DNA from 2 places in the Streptomyces sp. NPDC040718 genome. Region 1 is predicted to be linked to the other one. Evidence: riboswitches for the same ligand, from Rfam matches in the RefSeq annotation. Region 1 holds a riboswitch; the other holds the start of a gene.
What was found. Region 1 has a riboswitch for ZMP and ZTP ahead of ACZ597_RS04305 (serine hydroxymethyltransferase). Riboswitches for the same ligand answer to the same signal wherever they lie in the genome.

Region 2: another riboswitch for ZMP and ZTP. It lies ahead of ACZ597_RS15950 (bifunctional 5,10-methylenetetrahydrofolate dehydrogenase/5,10-methenyltetrahydrofolate cyclohydrolase); the one in region 1 lies ahead of ACZ597_RS04305 (serine hydroxymethyltransferase).

What each region holds. Positions count from the first base shown of each region.
Region 1 is NZ_JBVIXO010000001.1:925,437-932,806, forward strand. It holds gene ACZ597_RS04295 (2'-5' RNA ligase family protein) at 1-76, opposite strand, end outside; gene trpS (tryptophan--tRNA ligase) at 160-1,173, opposite strand; gene ACZ597_RS04305 (serine hydroxymethyltransferase) at 1,266-2,534, opposite strand; ZMP/ZTP riboswitch at 2,570-2,660, opposite strand; gene rocD (ornithine--oxo-acid transaminase) at 2,778-3,983, shown strand; gene ACZ597_RS04315 (hypothetical protein) at 4,130-4,672, shown strand; gene ACZ597_RS04320 (glutathionylspermidine synthase family protein) at 4,697-5,893, opposite strand; gene ACZ597_RS04325 (hypothetical protein) at 5,900-6,202, opposite strand; gene ACZ597_RS04330 (DMT family protein) at 6,300-7,112, shown strand.
Region 2 is NZ_JBVIXO010000005.1:391,513-398,882, forward strand. It holds gene ACZ597_RS15940 (MAB_1171c family putative transporter) at 1-432, shown strand, start outside; gene ACZ597_RS15945 (NADH:flavin oxidoreductase/NADH oxidase family protein) at 429-1,676, opposite strand; gene ACZ597_RS15950 (bifunctional 5,10-methylenetetrahydrofolate dehydrogenase/5,10-methenyltetrahydrofolate cyclohydrolase) at 1,737-2,582, opposite strand; ZMP/ZTP riboswitch at 2,643-2,745, opposite strand; gene ACZ597_RS15955 (methyltransferase domain-containing protein) at 2,803-3,564, shown strand; gene ACZ597_RS15960 (RNA polymerase sigma factor) at 3,779-5,365, shown strand; gene ACZ597_RS15965 (SRPBCC family protein) at 5,449-5,889, opposite strand; gene ACZ597_RS15970 (amino acid permease) at 5,931-7,322, opposite strand.

The sequences.
Region 1 (7,370 bases):
CCGCGCGCAGCTCCTGGAGCTGGCGGCCGTACGGCTCCGGGACCGCGATCGAAACGCCGAGCGTTACGGTCCCCACGTGTGTCTCCTTGGTGTGTGTGCGAGGTGCTGCCGCTCAGTGTGGCGGCAGCACCCCCTCGGCCGCCAGGGGCCTGAGGTCCGTCAGTGCTTGGCCGGCAGGAAACCGAGGTGGTCGTAGGCCTGCGCCAGGGTCTCGGCGGCGACCGCCCGGGCCTTCTCCGCGCCCTTGGCCAGCAGGGAGTCCAGGGTCTCCGGGTCGTCCAGGAACTCCTGCGTGCGCTTCCTGAAGGGTGTGACGAAATCGACCATCGCGCCGGCGAGGTCGGTCTTGAGCGCTCCGTAGCCCTTGCCCTCGTACGAGGCCTCCAGGGCGGGGACCGACTCGCCCGTGAGGGTGGAGAGGATCGTGAGCAGGTTGCTGACGCCGGGCTTGTTCTCGGTGTCGAAGCGGATCACGGTGTCCGTGTCGGTGACCGCGCTCTTGATCTTCTTCTCGGTGACCTTGGGCTCGTCGAGGAGGTTGATCAGCCCCTTGGGGGAGGACGCGGACTTCGACATCTTGATCGCCGGGTCCTGGAGGTCGTAGATCTTCGCGACCTCCTTGACGATGTGCGCGGCGGGGAGGGTGAAGGTCCGGCCGAAGCGCTGGTTGAAGCGCTCGGCCAGGTCGCGGGTCAGCTCGATGTGCTGGCGCTGGTCCTCGCCGACCGGGACGGCGTTCGCCTGGTAGAGGAGGATGTCGGCGACCTGGAGGATCGGGTACGTGAACAGGCCGACGCTGGCGCTGTTGACCCCGCCCTTGGCGGACTTGTCCTTGAACTGGGTCATCCGGCTGGCCTCGCCGAAGCCGGTGATGCAGTTCATGACCCAGCCGAGCTGCGCGTGCTCCGGGACGTGGCTCTGGATGAAGAGCGTGCACCGGTCGGGGTCCAGGCCGGCGGCGAGGAGCTGCGCGGCGGACAGCCGGGTGTTCGCGCGGAGGTCCTTCGGATCCTGCGGCATGGTGATCGCGTGGAGGTCGACGACCATGTAGAAGGCGTCGTGCGTCTCCTGGAGGGCGACGTACTGGCGGATCGCTCCGAGGTAGTTCCCGAGGTGGAACGAACCGGAGGTGGGCTGGATGCCGGAGAGCGCGCGAGGACGGTCAGAAGCCATGCCCCCATTCTTCCACCTGCCCGGCGCCCCTCCGCCCGGCGGGCCGGGCCCCTCCTCCACGCGCCGCGTGGAGGAGGGGCCCGGCACATGCCTCAGGAAAGGGGCAGCCCGGGGGCGGGGAAGGCGGCCATGAGCTCCGCGACCTCGGAACGGATCGCGGCGAGGGCCGGCTCGTCGGCCTTGGCGGCGGCGTCCACCGCGCGGGAGATCCAGTCCGCCACCGCCGGCATGTGCTCCGCCGCCAGGCCGCGGGAGGTCAGCGAGGGCGTGCCGATGCGGATGCCCGACGGGTCGAACGGCTTGCGCGGGTCGAACGGCACCGTGTTGTAGTTCACCACGATGCCCGCCCGGTCCAGGGCCTTCGCCGCGACCTTGCCCGGGACGTCCTTCCCGGTGAGGTCGATCAGGATCAGGTGGTTGTCCGTACCGCCCGAGACCAGGTCGAAGCCCCGCTCCAGGAGCGCCGCGGCCAGCGCCTTCGCGTTGGCCACGACCGCGTGCGCGTACGAGACGAAGGACGGCTGCGCGGCCTCGTGCAGGGCCACCGCGATGCCCGCCGTCGTCTGGTTGTGCGGGCCGCCCTGGAGGCCCGGGAAGACCGCCTTGTCGATGGCCTTCGCGTGCTCCTCGCGGCACATCAGCATCGCGCCGCGCGGACCGCGCAGGGTCTTGTGGGTGGTCGTGGAGATCACGTCCACGTGGCCCGCCGGGGAGGGGTGGGCCCCGCCGGCGATCAGGCCGGCGATGTGGGCCACGTCCGCGACCAGGATCGAGCCGGCCTCCTCGGCGATGGAGGCGAAGGCCGCGAAGTCGATGGTGCGGGGCAGGGCCGTACCGCCACAGAAGATGATCTTCGGGCGTTCGGCCAGGGCCAGCGCCCGCACCGCGTCGTAGTCGACGAGCCCCGTGTCGGGCCGGACGCCGTACTGGACGCCGCGGAACCAGGAGCCCGTGGCCGAGACGCCCCAGCCGTGCGTCAGGTGCCCGCCCATCGGGAGGGCCATGCCCATCACCGTGTCGCCGGGCTTCGCGAAGGCCAGGTAGACGGCCAGGTTGGCCGGGGAGCCGGAGTACGGCTGGACGTTGGCGTGGTCCACCCCGAACAGGCCCTTGGCCCGCTCGATCGCGAGGGCCTCGACGCGGTCGATGTTCTGCTGGCCCTCGTAGTAGCGGCGGCCCGGGTAGCCCTCGCTGTACTTGTTCTGCAGGACGGTGCCGGAGGCCTCCAGCACGGCCGCGGAGACGTAGTTCTCGCTGGGGATCAGCCGCAGGGTCTCCGCCTGGAGGGTCTCCTCGGCGGACACGAGCGAGGCGAGCTCGGGGTCGGTTGCGTAGAGGGCGGGCTGGCGGTGCGCGGTCATCGCGGCTCCTCCGGGGTCGATGTCGAATCTCGTCCCCGCGAGGCCCAGGCGAGCGGCCCTGTGTGCGGTCGTGCGCGCACGACTCCCCCGGAGTCGGTTCTCCGTACGCCAGTCGCCGTGCGTACCGAACACCATAGCGGGCGCGGCACCGAGGAGGTTTCCGGTTCCACGATCCGAGCGACGATACAAATGACGTCACCCACGTCACCCGCGCCACCAGCCAGACGGACGATCGGAGACCCCGTGTCGAGAACTGCTGATGCCATCCGCTCCGCCGACGAACACAGCGCGCACAACTACCACCCCCTGCCGATCGTCGTCGCGTCGGCGGACGGGGCGTGGATGACCGACGTGGAGGGCCGCCGGTACCTCGACATGCTCGCCGGGTACTCGGCGCTCAACTTCGGCCACGGCAACCGCAGGCTGATCGACGCCGCCCGGGCCCAGCTGGAGCGGGTCACCCTCACCTCCCGCGCCTTCCACCACGACCGCTTCGCCGACTTCTGCGCCGAACTCGCCGCGCTGTGCGGCAAGGAGATGGTGCTGCCCATGAACACGGGCGCGGAGGCGGTGGAGACGGCGGTCAAGACGGCCCGCAAGTGGGGGTACGAGGTCAAGGGCGTCCCCGACGGCCAGGCCAAGATCGTCGTCGCCGCGAACAACTTCCACGGCCGTACGACGACCATCGTGTCCTTCTCCACCGACCACGAGGCCCGCGACCACTACGGCCCCTACACGCCCGGCTTCGAGATCGTCCCGTACGGGGACCTGACCGCCCTCGACGCCGCCGTCACCGCCAACACCGTGGCCGTGCTGCTGGAGCCGGTCCAGGGCGAGGCCGGGGTGCTCGTCCCGCCCGCCGGATACCTGTCGGGCGTACGGGAGCTGACGCGCCGGCGGAACGTCCTGTTCATGGCGGACGAGATCCAGTCGGGCCTGGGCCGCACCGGCCGCACCTTCGCGTGCGAGCACGAGGGCGTCGTGCCCGACGTGTACGTCCTCGGCAAGGCGCTCGGCGGCGGTGTCGTGCCCGTGTCGGCAGTGGTCGCCGACCGGGACGTGCTCGGTGTGTTCCGCCCCGGCGAGCACGGATCCACCTTCGGCGGGAACCCGCTCGCCTGCGCCGTCGCGCTGGAGGTGATCGCGATGCTGCGCACCGGCGAGTACCAGCAGCGCGCCGCCGAACTCGGCGACCACCTGCACCGGGAGCTCAACCTGCTGGTCGGCGGCGGTTCGGTGACCGCCGTGCGCGGCCGCGGGCTGTGGGCGGGCGTGGACGTCGACCCGGCTCTCGGGACGGGCCGCGAGGTCTCCGAGAAGCTGATGGAGCTCGGCGTCCTGGTGAAGGACACCCACGGGTCGACGATCCGGATCGCGCCGCCGCTGGTGATCTCCAAGGAGGACCTGGACTGGGGGCTCGACCAGCTGCGGTCGGTCCTCTCCGCGTAGCGGCCGGATGGGCGGGTGCGGCCGGTCCGCCGGCCGTGCCCGCCGCTGCGGTGGACACCGGCAGCGGCCCGCCGGACGATGGGAGGACCCCGTACGGGTGCGCGCCCCGCCGATCCCGGGCCCGACCCTCCGATGGGAGCATCCCCATGCACCGACGCAACCGACACCCCGTGCTCTGCGGCCTCCTGGCGTCCTCCGTCGCCCTCGGCGGCGCCGCCGCCCTCGCCGCACCGGCCGCCGCCGCCCCGGCGGCGGTTCCCGCCGCCAGCTGCACGGTCACGCCCGACCCGCAAGGGCGGTTCGTCGTCATCACCGGCGAGGGGTTCACTCCCCCGCGCACCCTCAACGACGGCGAGTCCACCGAACCGCTGAACATCGACGCCGACGGCAACTTCCGGGTCCAGCGGTTCCAGAAGAACGTCGAGTACACCGTCCTCGCGGTCAACGAGGACCAGTCCCCCGTCTTCGTGAACTGCAAGGTCGCGGGGTCCACGCCCTCCGCCGGGGACTCCAGGGAGTTCCAGAAGGGCTACGCGGACGGGCACCTGGCCGGCATGAAGGCGGCGTCACGGTCGAACTGCGACGTCCCGGCCCAGCCCGACACGAGCCAGGACCACTCCAAGTCCTACTGGCTCGGCTGGAAGTCGGGGGCCGAGACGTCCTTCGACAGCTACTGCGGCGACAACTGACGGATCCTGACGGCCCTGACGGCCCTACAGGATGACATGGGGCAGGAAGCGGGCGTACTCGTCCGTGACGAGCCCCGCCGATTCCCGGATGCCCAGCCCCGCCGCCTCCTCCTCGACGACCCACGCGCCGAGCACCACGCGGTTGCCGTCGAAGTCGGGCAGGGGGGCCAGCGCCTGGAAGACGTACGTCTCCCCCTCGGCCGGGACGAAGGGCTCGCCCTCCCCGCCCGCCTCGTGCAGCGTGACCCCGGCGCCCTCCCGGCCCAGCAGCGGCTTGGCGGCGTACCCGCAGGTGTCGGCCAGCTCGCGCGGCCCGTCGAGGTAGGCGGGCAGCAGGTTGGGATGCTCGGGGAAGAGCTCCCACAGGATCGCCAGCAGCGCCTTGTTGGCGAGCAGCATCTTCCACAGCGGCTCGATCCAGGCGGTGGTGCCCGAGCCGCCGCCGTGGTCGTAGGTGCCCAGCACCTGCGGGCCGAACTCGTCGGTGACCAGCCACTCCCACGGGTAGAGCTTGAAGCAGCCGCGGATGAAGCGGAGCTTCTCGTCCACGAACCGGCCCGAGAGGCTGTCCCAGCCGATCGTCTCGACCGACAGCGCGTGCGTCTCCAGCCCGGCCTGCTCGGCGGTCTCCTGGAGGTAGGCCACCGTCATCAGGTCCTCGCCGAGCTCGTCGGTCTCGGAGTGCGCGAAGTGCACCGGGCCCGGCGGCAGCAGCTCGGCCTGGCGGCGCCAGGCCTCGACGAGCCGCTCGTGGAGGGAGTTCCACTGGTCGGCGCCGGGGAAGCGCTCCTCCATCCAGAACCACTGCGGGCTCGCGGCCTCCACCAGGGAGGTGGGCGTGTCCGCGTTGTACTCCAGCAGCTTGGCGGGCTCGCCGGTGCCGTCGTAGCGCAGGTCGAACCGGCCGTAGAGGGAGGGCTGTTCGGCGCGCCGGCGCCAGGACTCGGTGATCAGCGCGGCCAGCTTCGGGTCCGTGATGCCGAGGTCCGCGAAGCGGTCGTTGTCGACGATGTGCGCGGCGGCGGCCAGGCACATGGCGTGCAGTTCCTCGACCACCTCCTCCAGCGCCTCGACCTCGGGGAGTGAGAAGGAGTAGTAGGCGCTCTCGTCCCAGTAGGGGCGCAGGGAGTCGTCGGGGTAGCGGGTGAGGGGGTAGATCAGCCCCTGCTCCTCGACGGTCTTCTGCCAGTCGGGGCGCGGTTCGATGGTGTGCCGCTGCATGTGCGCTCAGCCGCCGGAGGAGCCGGAGCTGCTGTGGCCGCCGATGCCGCCGCGGGTGACGGCGGACTTGTCGAAGCTGCCGCCGGTCACCTTGCCGTTGCGGACGGAGCCGCCGTAGTAGTACGAGCCGGTGCCGCCGGTCTTGCACTCCTTGGAGTTCAGGTGGTCCAGCGTCTTGCGGGAGGCGCAGCGCTTGTCGGGCTCGTCGCTGCTCCCGCAGGCCACGAGGGTGGCGGCGAGCAGGCCCATGCCGCCGAGGGCGACCGCGCCGGAGCGCATGCGTCGTCTGGTCGTGTTGCCGGTATCCATGGCCTGCACCCTAGAGCGGAGGCGCGGGGGGATGGAATCCGGCCGCCGTCACACCCTTGTCACGATGGTGACCTAGAGTCGGTTCGTGCTGGTTGGGATGGTTTGTGCGCTGGGTGCGGCGGTCTGTTTCGGTACGGCGTCCGTGCTCCAGGCCGTGGCGGCCCGGGCCGCGGCGAGGCCGGGGGCGGGCTCGGGGGTGGACGCGGCGCTGTTCCTGAGGGCGGTGCGGCAGTGGCGGTACCTGGCGGGGCTCGGGCTGGACGCGGTCGGCTTCGTGCTCCAGATCATCGCCCTGCGGCATGTCCCGATCTATGCGGTGGGGGCCGCGCTGGCCGCGAGCCTGGCGGTGACGGCGGTGGTCGCGGCCCGGCTGTTGCGGGTGCGGCTGTCACGGGTGGAGTGGGGCGCGGTGGGGGTGGTGTGCGCGGGGCTGCTGATGCTCGGGCTGGCCTCCGGTGAGGAGGGCTCGGGAACGGGCACGCTCGCGCTGAAGCTGGGCCTGCTGGGGGTGGCGGGGCTGGTGCTGGTGGCCGGCGCGGTGGCCGGCGGGCTGCCGGACGGCTCGCGCGCGCTGGTGCTCGGGCTGGCGGCGGGGACGGGCTTCGGGGTGGTGGAGGTGGCGGTCCGCCTCATCGACTCCGTCTCCCTGCGGGAGCTGCGCAACCCGGCGCTGTACGCGCTGCTGCTGGGCGGGGCGGCGGCGTTCCTGCTGCTCACCTCCGCCCTGCAGCGCGGCTCGGTCACGGCGGCGACGGCGGGCCTGGTGCTGGGCGAGACGATCGGCCCGGCGGTGGTGGGCGTGGCCTGGCTCGGCGACCGCACCCGCGAGGGCCTGACGTGGCTGGCGGTGGCCGGCTTCGCGGTGGCCGTGGCCGGCTCCCTGGCCCTGTCCCGCTTCGGCGAACCGTAACCCTGGCCGGACCGTGCGGGGGTGTGCCCTGCGGCTGGCCGCCGTTCCCCGGGGCGGGACGTTCCGAGTGCGGGTGTGCTCTGCGGCTGGCCGCCGTTCCCCAGGGCCGGACCGTGCGGGGGTGTGCCCTGCGGCTGGCCGCCGTTCCCCGGGGCGGGACCGTGCGGGGGTGTGCCCTGCGGCTGGCCGCCGTTCCCCGGGGCGGGGCCGGGGGTGCCGCTCTTGGAGCGTCCCGCCCCGCCCGGGCGGGGGTGCCCT
Region 2 (7,370 bases), on a different contig from region 1:
TACCGGCGGCTGCGCCCGCTGTGGAAGGCCCTGCGCGGATTCGCCCACCTCAGTGTGGCGAGGGTGCCGCTGACCTGGTGGTCGCCGGTCGGGATCCGGCTGATCCACCGAGAGTCGGTGATCGACGACGGGCTGCTGGCCCTGGCGAGCTGGTTCGACCCCGCCGTGCGGGCGGAAGCGTACGGGGCCGCCCGCCGCCAGGGCCTGGCCGAGGCGGGCGCCTCCGTGGTGGCGGACGCGGCCATGCTCGCCGCCGCCTGCCGGTCACGGGCCGCCGCCGAACGGTCCGGCACCCCGGGCGCCGGCTCCGCGGAACCCGCCCCGTACCGCCTCGACGGGCAGCCCCTGGCCGCGCTCGCCCGGGAGTTCCGCAGCTCGCCGATCGTGGAAGCGGCCCGCCGGGGGCTGCCGGTCGGCCAGGAGGCCGGCTAGGGGGTGCCGGGGGCCGGCTCGCGGGAGAGCCACGCCCCGTACGCGCGGACCCTGCGCCGGTGCCGGAGGGAGTCCGCGGTGAAGATCCAGCGCGGTGAGACGCGCGCGCGGGGTTCCAGCCCCCGGGCCAGCCGGTCCAGCTGGAAGCGCACGAGGGCCAGCGTGCCCGCGGCGGCCAGGCTCCGGTCCCGCCAGGCGAGCCGGGGCACGGCCACCCGTACGTCCTCGCCGGCGCGCCAGCGCGCGGGCAGGTCGGGGCGCAGGGCCAGGGCGGAGGCCATGCCGACGACGGCGACGCCGCGGGCCAGGGCCTTCTCGGCGGTGTCGCGGCGGGTGATGCCGCCGGTCAGCATCAGCGGCACGGCCGCGGTCTCCAGCAGGCGCTCCGCGAGGGAGAGGAAGTAGGCCTCCCGCTCCAGGGTCCGCTGGTCGGTGGTGTGGCCCATGCTGGCGGGGCTCTCCACGGTGCCGCCGGACAGCTCGACCAGGTCCACGCCGAGGCCGGCGAGGGCCTTGATGACCTGGGCGGCCTCCTCGCTGTCGAAGCCGCCGCGCTGGAAGTCGGCGGCGTTCAGCTTCACCCCGATCGCGAAGCCGTCCGAGACCCGGTCGCGGACGGCGGCGAGGATCTGCGTGAGCATCCGGACGCGGTTGTCCAGGCTGCCGCCCCAGCGGTCGGTGCGCCGGTTGACGAGCGGGGAGAGGAACTGGCTGAGGAGGTAGCCGTGCGCGGCGTGGACCTGTACGCCGTGGAAGCCCGCTTCCTCGGCCCGCCGGGCGGTGAGGGCGAACCGGGCGATCGTCGCCTCGATGTCGGCCTCGGTCATGGCGGTGGGGCGGGCGAAGCGCTTGGTGTGCCGGCCGAGGCGGATGGGGACGGCGGAGGGGGCCCAGGCGGTGCCGGGCATGTCGGAGCCGACCTGCCGGCCGGGGTGGTTGATCTGCATCCAGACCCGGGCGTCGCCCGAGGTCGCGGCCGCGGCCCAGCGGCGGAAGGGCTCCAGCGGGGAGTCCTCGTCGAGGACGACGGTGGCCGGGGAGGTCAGGGCCCGGCGGTCGACCATCACGTTGCCGGTGATGACCAGGCCGGCGCCGCCGCGCGCCCAGCGGGCGTACAGCCGCTCCATGCGCCCGTCGGGGAGCTGGCCGGGCTGGGCGGCGAGGCTCTCTTCCATGGCGGCCTTGGCGAGACGGTTGGGAAGGGTGGTGCCCCCCGGCAGGTCGAGCGGTGCGAACAGGTCCATCCGAGTCCCCCAAGCTTGTGGCGCGGCCGTCACGCGGGGCCGCGCCACAAGATGATCGCCTCAGAGCTCAGCGAGGTCCAGCCCGGCCTGGGCCGCGGCGGCCTGGACGGTCTGCTCCAGCAGGACCGCGATGGTCATCGGGCCGACGCCGCCGGGGACCGGGGTGATGAGGGAGGCGCGGGCGGCGGCCGACTCGAAGTGGACGTCGCCGACGTTGCCCTCGTTGTAGCCGGCGTCCAGGACGACCGCGCCGGGCTTGATGTCCTCGCCCCGGATGAACTCGGCCTTGCCGACCGCGGCGACCAGGACGTCCGCCTGGCGCACGATCGAGGGCAGGTCCTGGGTGCGGGAGTGGCAGTAGGTGACGGTGGCGTTCTTCTCCAGCAGCAGCATCCCGGCGGGCTTGCCCAGGATCGCGCTGCGGCCGACGACGACGGCGTGCTTGCCGGTGAGGTCCACGTCGTACTCCTCCAGCAGGCGCATGATGCCGCCGGGGGTGCAGGAGACGAAGCCGGGCAGGCCGAAGCCCATGGCGGCGAAGGAGTGCATGGTGACGCCGTCGACGTCCTTGCCGGGGGCGATGGCCTCGAAGGCGGCGCGCTCGTCGATGTGGTGCGGGACGGGGTGCTGGAGCAGGATGCCGCTGATCTCCGGGTCCTCGGAGAGGGCGGTGATCGCGGCGACGAGCTCCTCGGTGGTGGTCCCGGCCGGCAGCTCCACGTGGCGGGAGGTGATCCCGGCCTTGGCGCACCGGTTCTGCTTCATCTTGACGTAGGTCACGGAAGCGGGGTCCTCGCCGACGAGGACGGTGGCCAGGCAGGGCGCGGTGCCGGTGCGCTCGGTGATCTTCGCCGCGAGGGCGGCGGTCCGCTCCGACACGCGGCGGGCGAGGGCGGTGCCGTCCATGAGCTGGGCGGTGGCGGTGGGGGCAGTCGTCACGGGGTCTCCTGAACGTCGCTGCGGATCGCGGTTCGCCCAGGCGCGCGGCAGACGGCGTACGGACCGTGGAGGTGTACGCCGGGCCGCTCCCCGGTGGTGATCCACCCGAACGCCAGTCACGGCCCGGGGCCCACTGTAGTCGACATATCCGGTGGATGACCGGGGTCCGAGCTGGGACGATCGAGACATGACGCGCACTTTCGACCATCTCGTCGCCGAGGCGGAGTCCGTCTCCGTCGACGGCTGGGACTTCTCCTGGCTCGACGGCCGGGCCACGGAGCAGCGGCCCTCCTGGGGCTACCAGCGGCTGCTGGGGGAGCGCCTGGCGACCGTCCGCTCGGCCCTGGACATCCAGACCGGCGGGGGCGAGGTGCTCGCCGGAGCGGGCCCGCTGCCCCCGCTGACGGCCGCCACCGAGTCCTGGCCGCCGAACATCGACAGGGCGACCCGGCTGCTGCACCCGCTGGGCGCGGTGGTGGTGGCGGACTCCGACGAGCCGCCGCTGCCGTTCGGGGACGCGGCCTTCGAGCTCGTCGCCAGCCGCCACCCGGTCACCATCTGGTGGGACGAGATCGCCCGCGTGCTGGTGCCGGGCGGCACCTACCTGTCGCAGCAGGTGGGTCCGGCGAGCGTCTTCGAGCTCGTCGAGTACTTCCTCGGCCCGCAGCCGGAGGAGGTCCGGCGCGCCCGCCACCCCGACGACGCGGTCGCCGACGCCGCGCGGGCCGGTCTGGAGATCACCGACCTGCGCTCCGAGCGGCTGCGTACGGAGTTCCACGACATCGGTGCCGTGATCTACTTCTTGAGGAAGGTGATCTGGATGGTTCCCGGCTTCACGGTCGGACAGTACCGCGACCGGCTGCGCGAGCTCCACGAACGGATCGGGAGGGAGGGTCCGTTCGTCGCGCACACCGCCCGTTTCCTCATCGAGGCCCGCAAGAAGGAGTGACCTGAAGTGCGGACGGATCCCCGCCGGATCGGTTGCGCGGCCACAGCGTGGCGCAGGTCACTCAATTCAGCGCGTAACGAATCGACTCGGGCAGGCGATGAACCGACAGGTGTCCTCGCGCGGCCCCGGAATACAGACCCGCTTCGGTCTGTTTCCCGAGTCCGCGCGATGATGTCCCGCCCACTCCTTATCTGTTCGCAACGAGAGGCTCCTTGTGTCGCTCAGCCCGTCCCGTACGTTCCCTCCGGAGATCGCCGAATCCGAGGCCCTGGTCGCGCTCGTCGAGCGCGGCCGCGAGCAGGGTCACATCAACGGTGACGATGTCCGCCAGGCCTTCGAGGCCGGCCGCATCCCGGTGGACCAGTGGAAGCGGGTCCTGCGCAGCCTGAACCAGGTCCTGGACGAGGAGGGTGTCGCCCTCCACGTCAGCGCCGCCCCCGCCACGAAGGCTGCTGCCAAGAAGCCCCGCAAGGCAGCTGCCGCCCCGGCCCGCACCGTGACGAAGAAGGCGGTGGCCCCGCCGCGCCCCATCGGCGCGCGCAAGGCCTCCGCCACCGCTCCCGCCCCGGCCGCCGCCGCGGCGATATCCGCTCCGTCGGCCGCCGCGTCGGAGGAGGTGTCGGCCGAGGCCGCCGCCGAGCCGAAGAAGCGCGTGGTCAAGAAGGCCGCCGCCAAGAAGGCCACGGCCACCAAGAAGACCGCCGCCTCGAAGAAGGCCGGTGCCAAGGACGCCGACGACGCCGAGAACCCGGCCGTCGAGGGTGAGGACTGGGCCGTCGAGGACCTCGCCGAGGACACCGAGGAGGAGGCGCCCAAGGCCGCCGGCCAGGGCTTCGTCCTGTCCGACGAGGACGAGGACGACGCCCCGGCGCAGACGGTCATGGTGGCCGGCGCGACCGCCGACCCCGTCAAGGACTACCTGAAGCTGATCGGCAAGGTGCCGCTCCTCAACGCCGAGCAGGAGGTCGAGCTCGCCAAGCGCATCGAGGCGGGCCTGTTCTCCGAGTACAAGCTCGAAGAGGAGGAGGACCACAAGCCCGCGTTCAAGCGCGAGCTGGAGATCCTCGTCGAGGACGGCCGCCGGGCCAAGAACCACCTGCTGGAGGCCAACCTCCGCCTCGTGGTCTCGCTGGCCAAGCGCTACACGGGCCGCGGCATGCTCTTCCTGGACCTGATCCAGGAGGGCAACGTCGGTCTGATCCGCGCGGTGGAGAAGTTCGACTACACCAAGGGCTTCAAGTTCTCCACGTACGCGACCTGGTGGATCCGGCAGGCGATCACGCGTGCCATGGCCGACCAGTCGCGCACCATCCGCATCCCGGTGCACATGGTCGAGATCATCAACAAGCTCGCCCGTGTGCAGCGCCAGATGCTCCAGGACCTGGGACGCGAGCCCACCCCGGAGGAGCTGGGCAAGGAACTCGACATGACCCCCGAGAAGGTCATCGAGGTCCAGAAGTACGGCCGCGAGCCGATCTCCCTGCACACCCCGCTGGGTGAGGAGGGCGACAGCGAGTTCGGTGACCTCATCGAGGACTCCGAGGCGGTCGTCCCGGCCGACGCCGTGTCCTTCACCTTCCTCCAGGAGCAGCTGCAGTCGATCCTGGGCACGCTCTCCGAGCGTGAGGCGGGCGTGGTGTCCATGCGCTACGGCCTCAACGACGGCCAGCCGAAGACGCTGGACGAGATCGGCCGCGTGTACGGGGTCACCCGTGAGCGCATCCGCCAGATCGAGTCCAAGACCATGTCGAAGCTGCGCCACCCGTCGCGTTCGCAGGTCCTGCGCGACTACCTGGACTGATCCGGTCCCGGTATCGGAAACACCGGAGGCCCGCGCCGTCAGGCGCGGGCCTCCGCGTTTTCCCGCCGCCGGCGCGGCGGCGGTCAGTGCTCCAGCAGGTGCTTGAGCTTCTCCTCGCTGCGCGGCATCTCCTTGCGGAGCCTGGGCTTCACCACCAGGGGGACCAGCCCCCGGCCCAGCCCGCGGCCCTCGAAGTCGACCGACAGCGTCACGCGTGAGCGCGTCCCGTTGTCGAGGGGCTCGATCCTGCCCTGCACGTCCGGCCGGACCGGCCCGTCGACCCCGTGGACGTGCCAGCTCCTCGGCGGGTCGAGCTCGGTGAACTCCACGGTGGTGGGGATCCTCCGCTTGCCGAACTGCCGGGTGATGGCGACCCTGGAACCGACGTGCACGGGCAGGTCGCCCATCGGGACGGCGGCCACGGCGCTGTCCTGCCACTCGGGCAGGTGCGTGGGGTCCGTCACGTAGGCGAAGACGTCCTCGGGCCTGCGGTCGATGTCGATGGTATGGCTGATCGCGGACATGGCGACCCCTCGGAGCCCCCCTGGCCAGTCTTTCTTCCAAATTACTCCGCGGCCGTACCGGCCGCGCGGCGCTTGCGGGCGGCCATCAGCGCGTAGACGAGGACGCCCGCGAAGAGGAACAGCACGCCCTGGTAGACGGCCGCGTAGCCGGACCCGGCGACCAGCCACATCGAGAACGCGAAGGCCGTGCCGGCGAGGACGGCGTCGCGGACCAGCCGCCCGCGCCGGACCCGCTCGCCCTGGCCCGAGGCCAGGAAGTAGAGCTGGGCGGCGGTGGAGAGCAGGTAGGGGACGGTCGCGGTGAAGGTCGTGACCAGGACGAGGATCTCGAAGACGCGCGCCGAGCCCGCCGTGTAGTTGTACACCGTGAGGGCGGAGGCCAGGACGACCGTGACCACCACACCGACGACCGGGACGCCGCGCTGCTTCTTCTCGAAGGCCTTCGGGAAGAGCCCGTCCCTGGCGGCCGCGTACGGGGTCTGCGCGCTGAGCAGGGTCCAGCCGTTGAGGGCGCCGAGCATCGAGACCACGGCCGCACCGGCGACGAGGGTGCCGCCCCAGGTGCCGCCGAAGATGGCGTTCACCGCGTCCGTGAACGGGGCCTGGGAGGAGACCAGCTTCTCGTGGGCGACCAGGCCGAAGACCGCCAGGGTTCCGAGCAGGTACACGGTGGCGGCGCCGACGGTGCCGAGGACGGTGGCCCGGCCGACGTTGCGCGCCGGGTCGCGGACCTCGCCCGCGCTGACGGCGGCGGACTCGACGCCGATGTAGCTGAAGAGCAGGATCGCGGCGGAGGCCGAGACCGCCCCCACGGGGCTCTGGTCGGTGGCCTGGAAGGGGCCGAGGTTCGCCGGGTCGAAGAAGAACAGTCCGCCCACGGCCACGAGCAGCAGCGGGACCAGCTTCAGGACGGTCGCGACCACCTGGACTGCGCCCACGTACCGGGTGCCGGCCAGGTTGGAGAGGGCGGGCAGCCACTGCACGGCCAGGGCGGCCAGGCACATGGACCACCGGTGCTCCCCGACGGCCGGGAACAGCACCGCGAGGTAGCCGACCGACGCCACGGCGAGCGCGGCGTTCGAGACCCAGGCGGTCATCCAGTAGCTGTACGCGGCGAGGAAGCCCGCGAAGTCGCCGAAGGCGGCGCGCACGTACACGTACGGGCCGCCGGTCTGCGGGTGGCGCTCGGCGAGGCGGCCGAAGACGAGGGCCAGGGCGATCGCGCCGAGGGTCAGGACGGCGAAGGCGAGGAGGCTGATGGTGCCGAAGGGCGCGACCGAGGCCGGGAGCAGGAAGATCCCGCCGCCGATGACGTTGCCCATGACCAGGCAGACGGCGACCGGGAGGCCGAAGCGGCGGGCGTGCCGGTCCTCCTGGCGGGGGGCCCGAGGGGGTGCTGCGACTTCGGCGGGCGGGGCTGCGGTGCTGGTCATCGGTGGTGCGCCTCTGGGTGTCTCACATGCTGGGCAGGTCAACACATG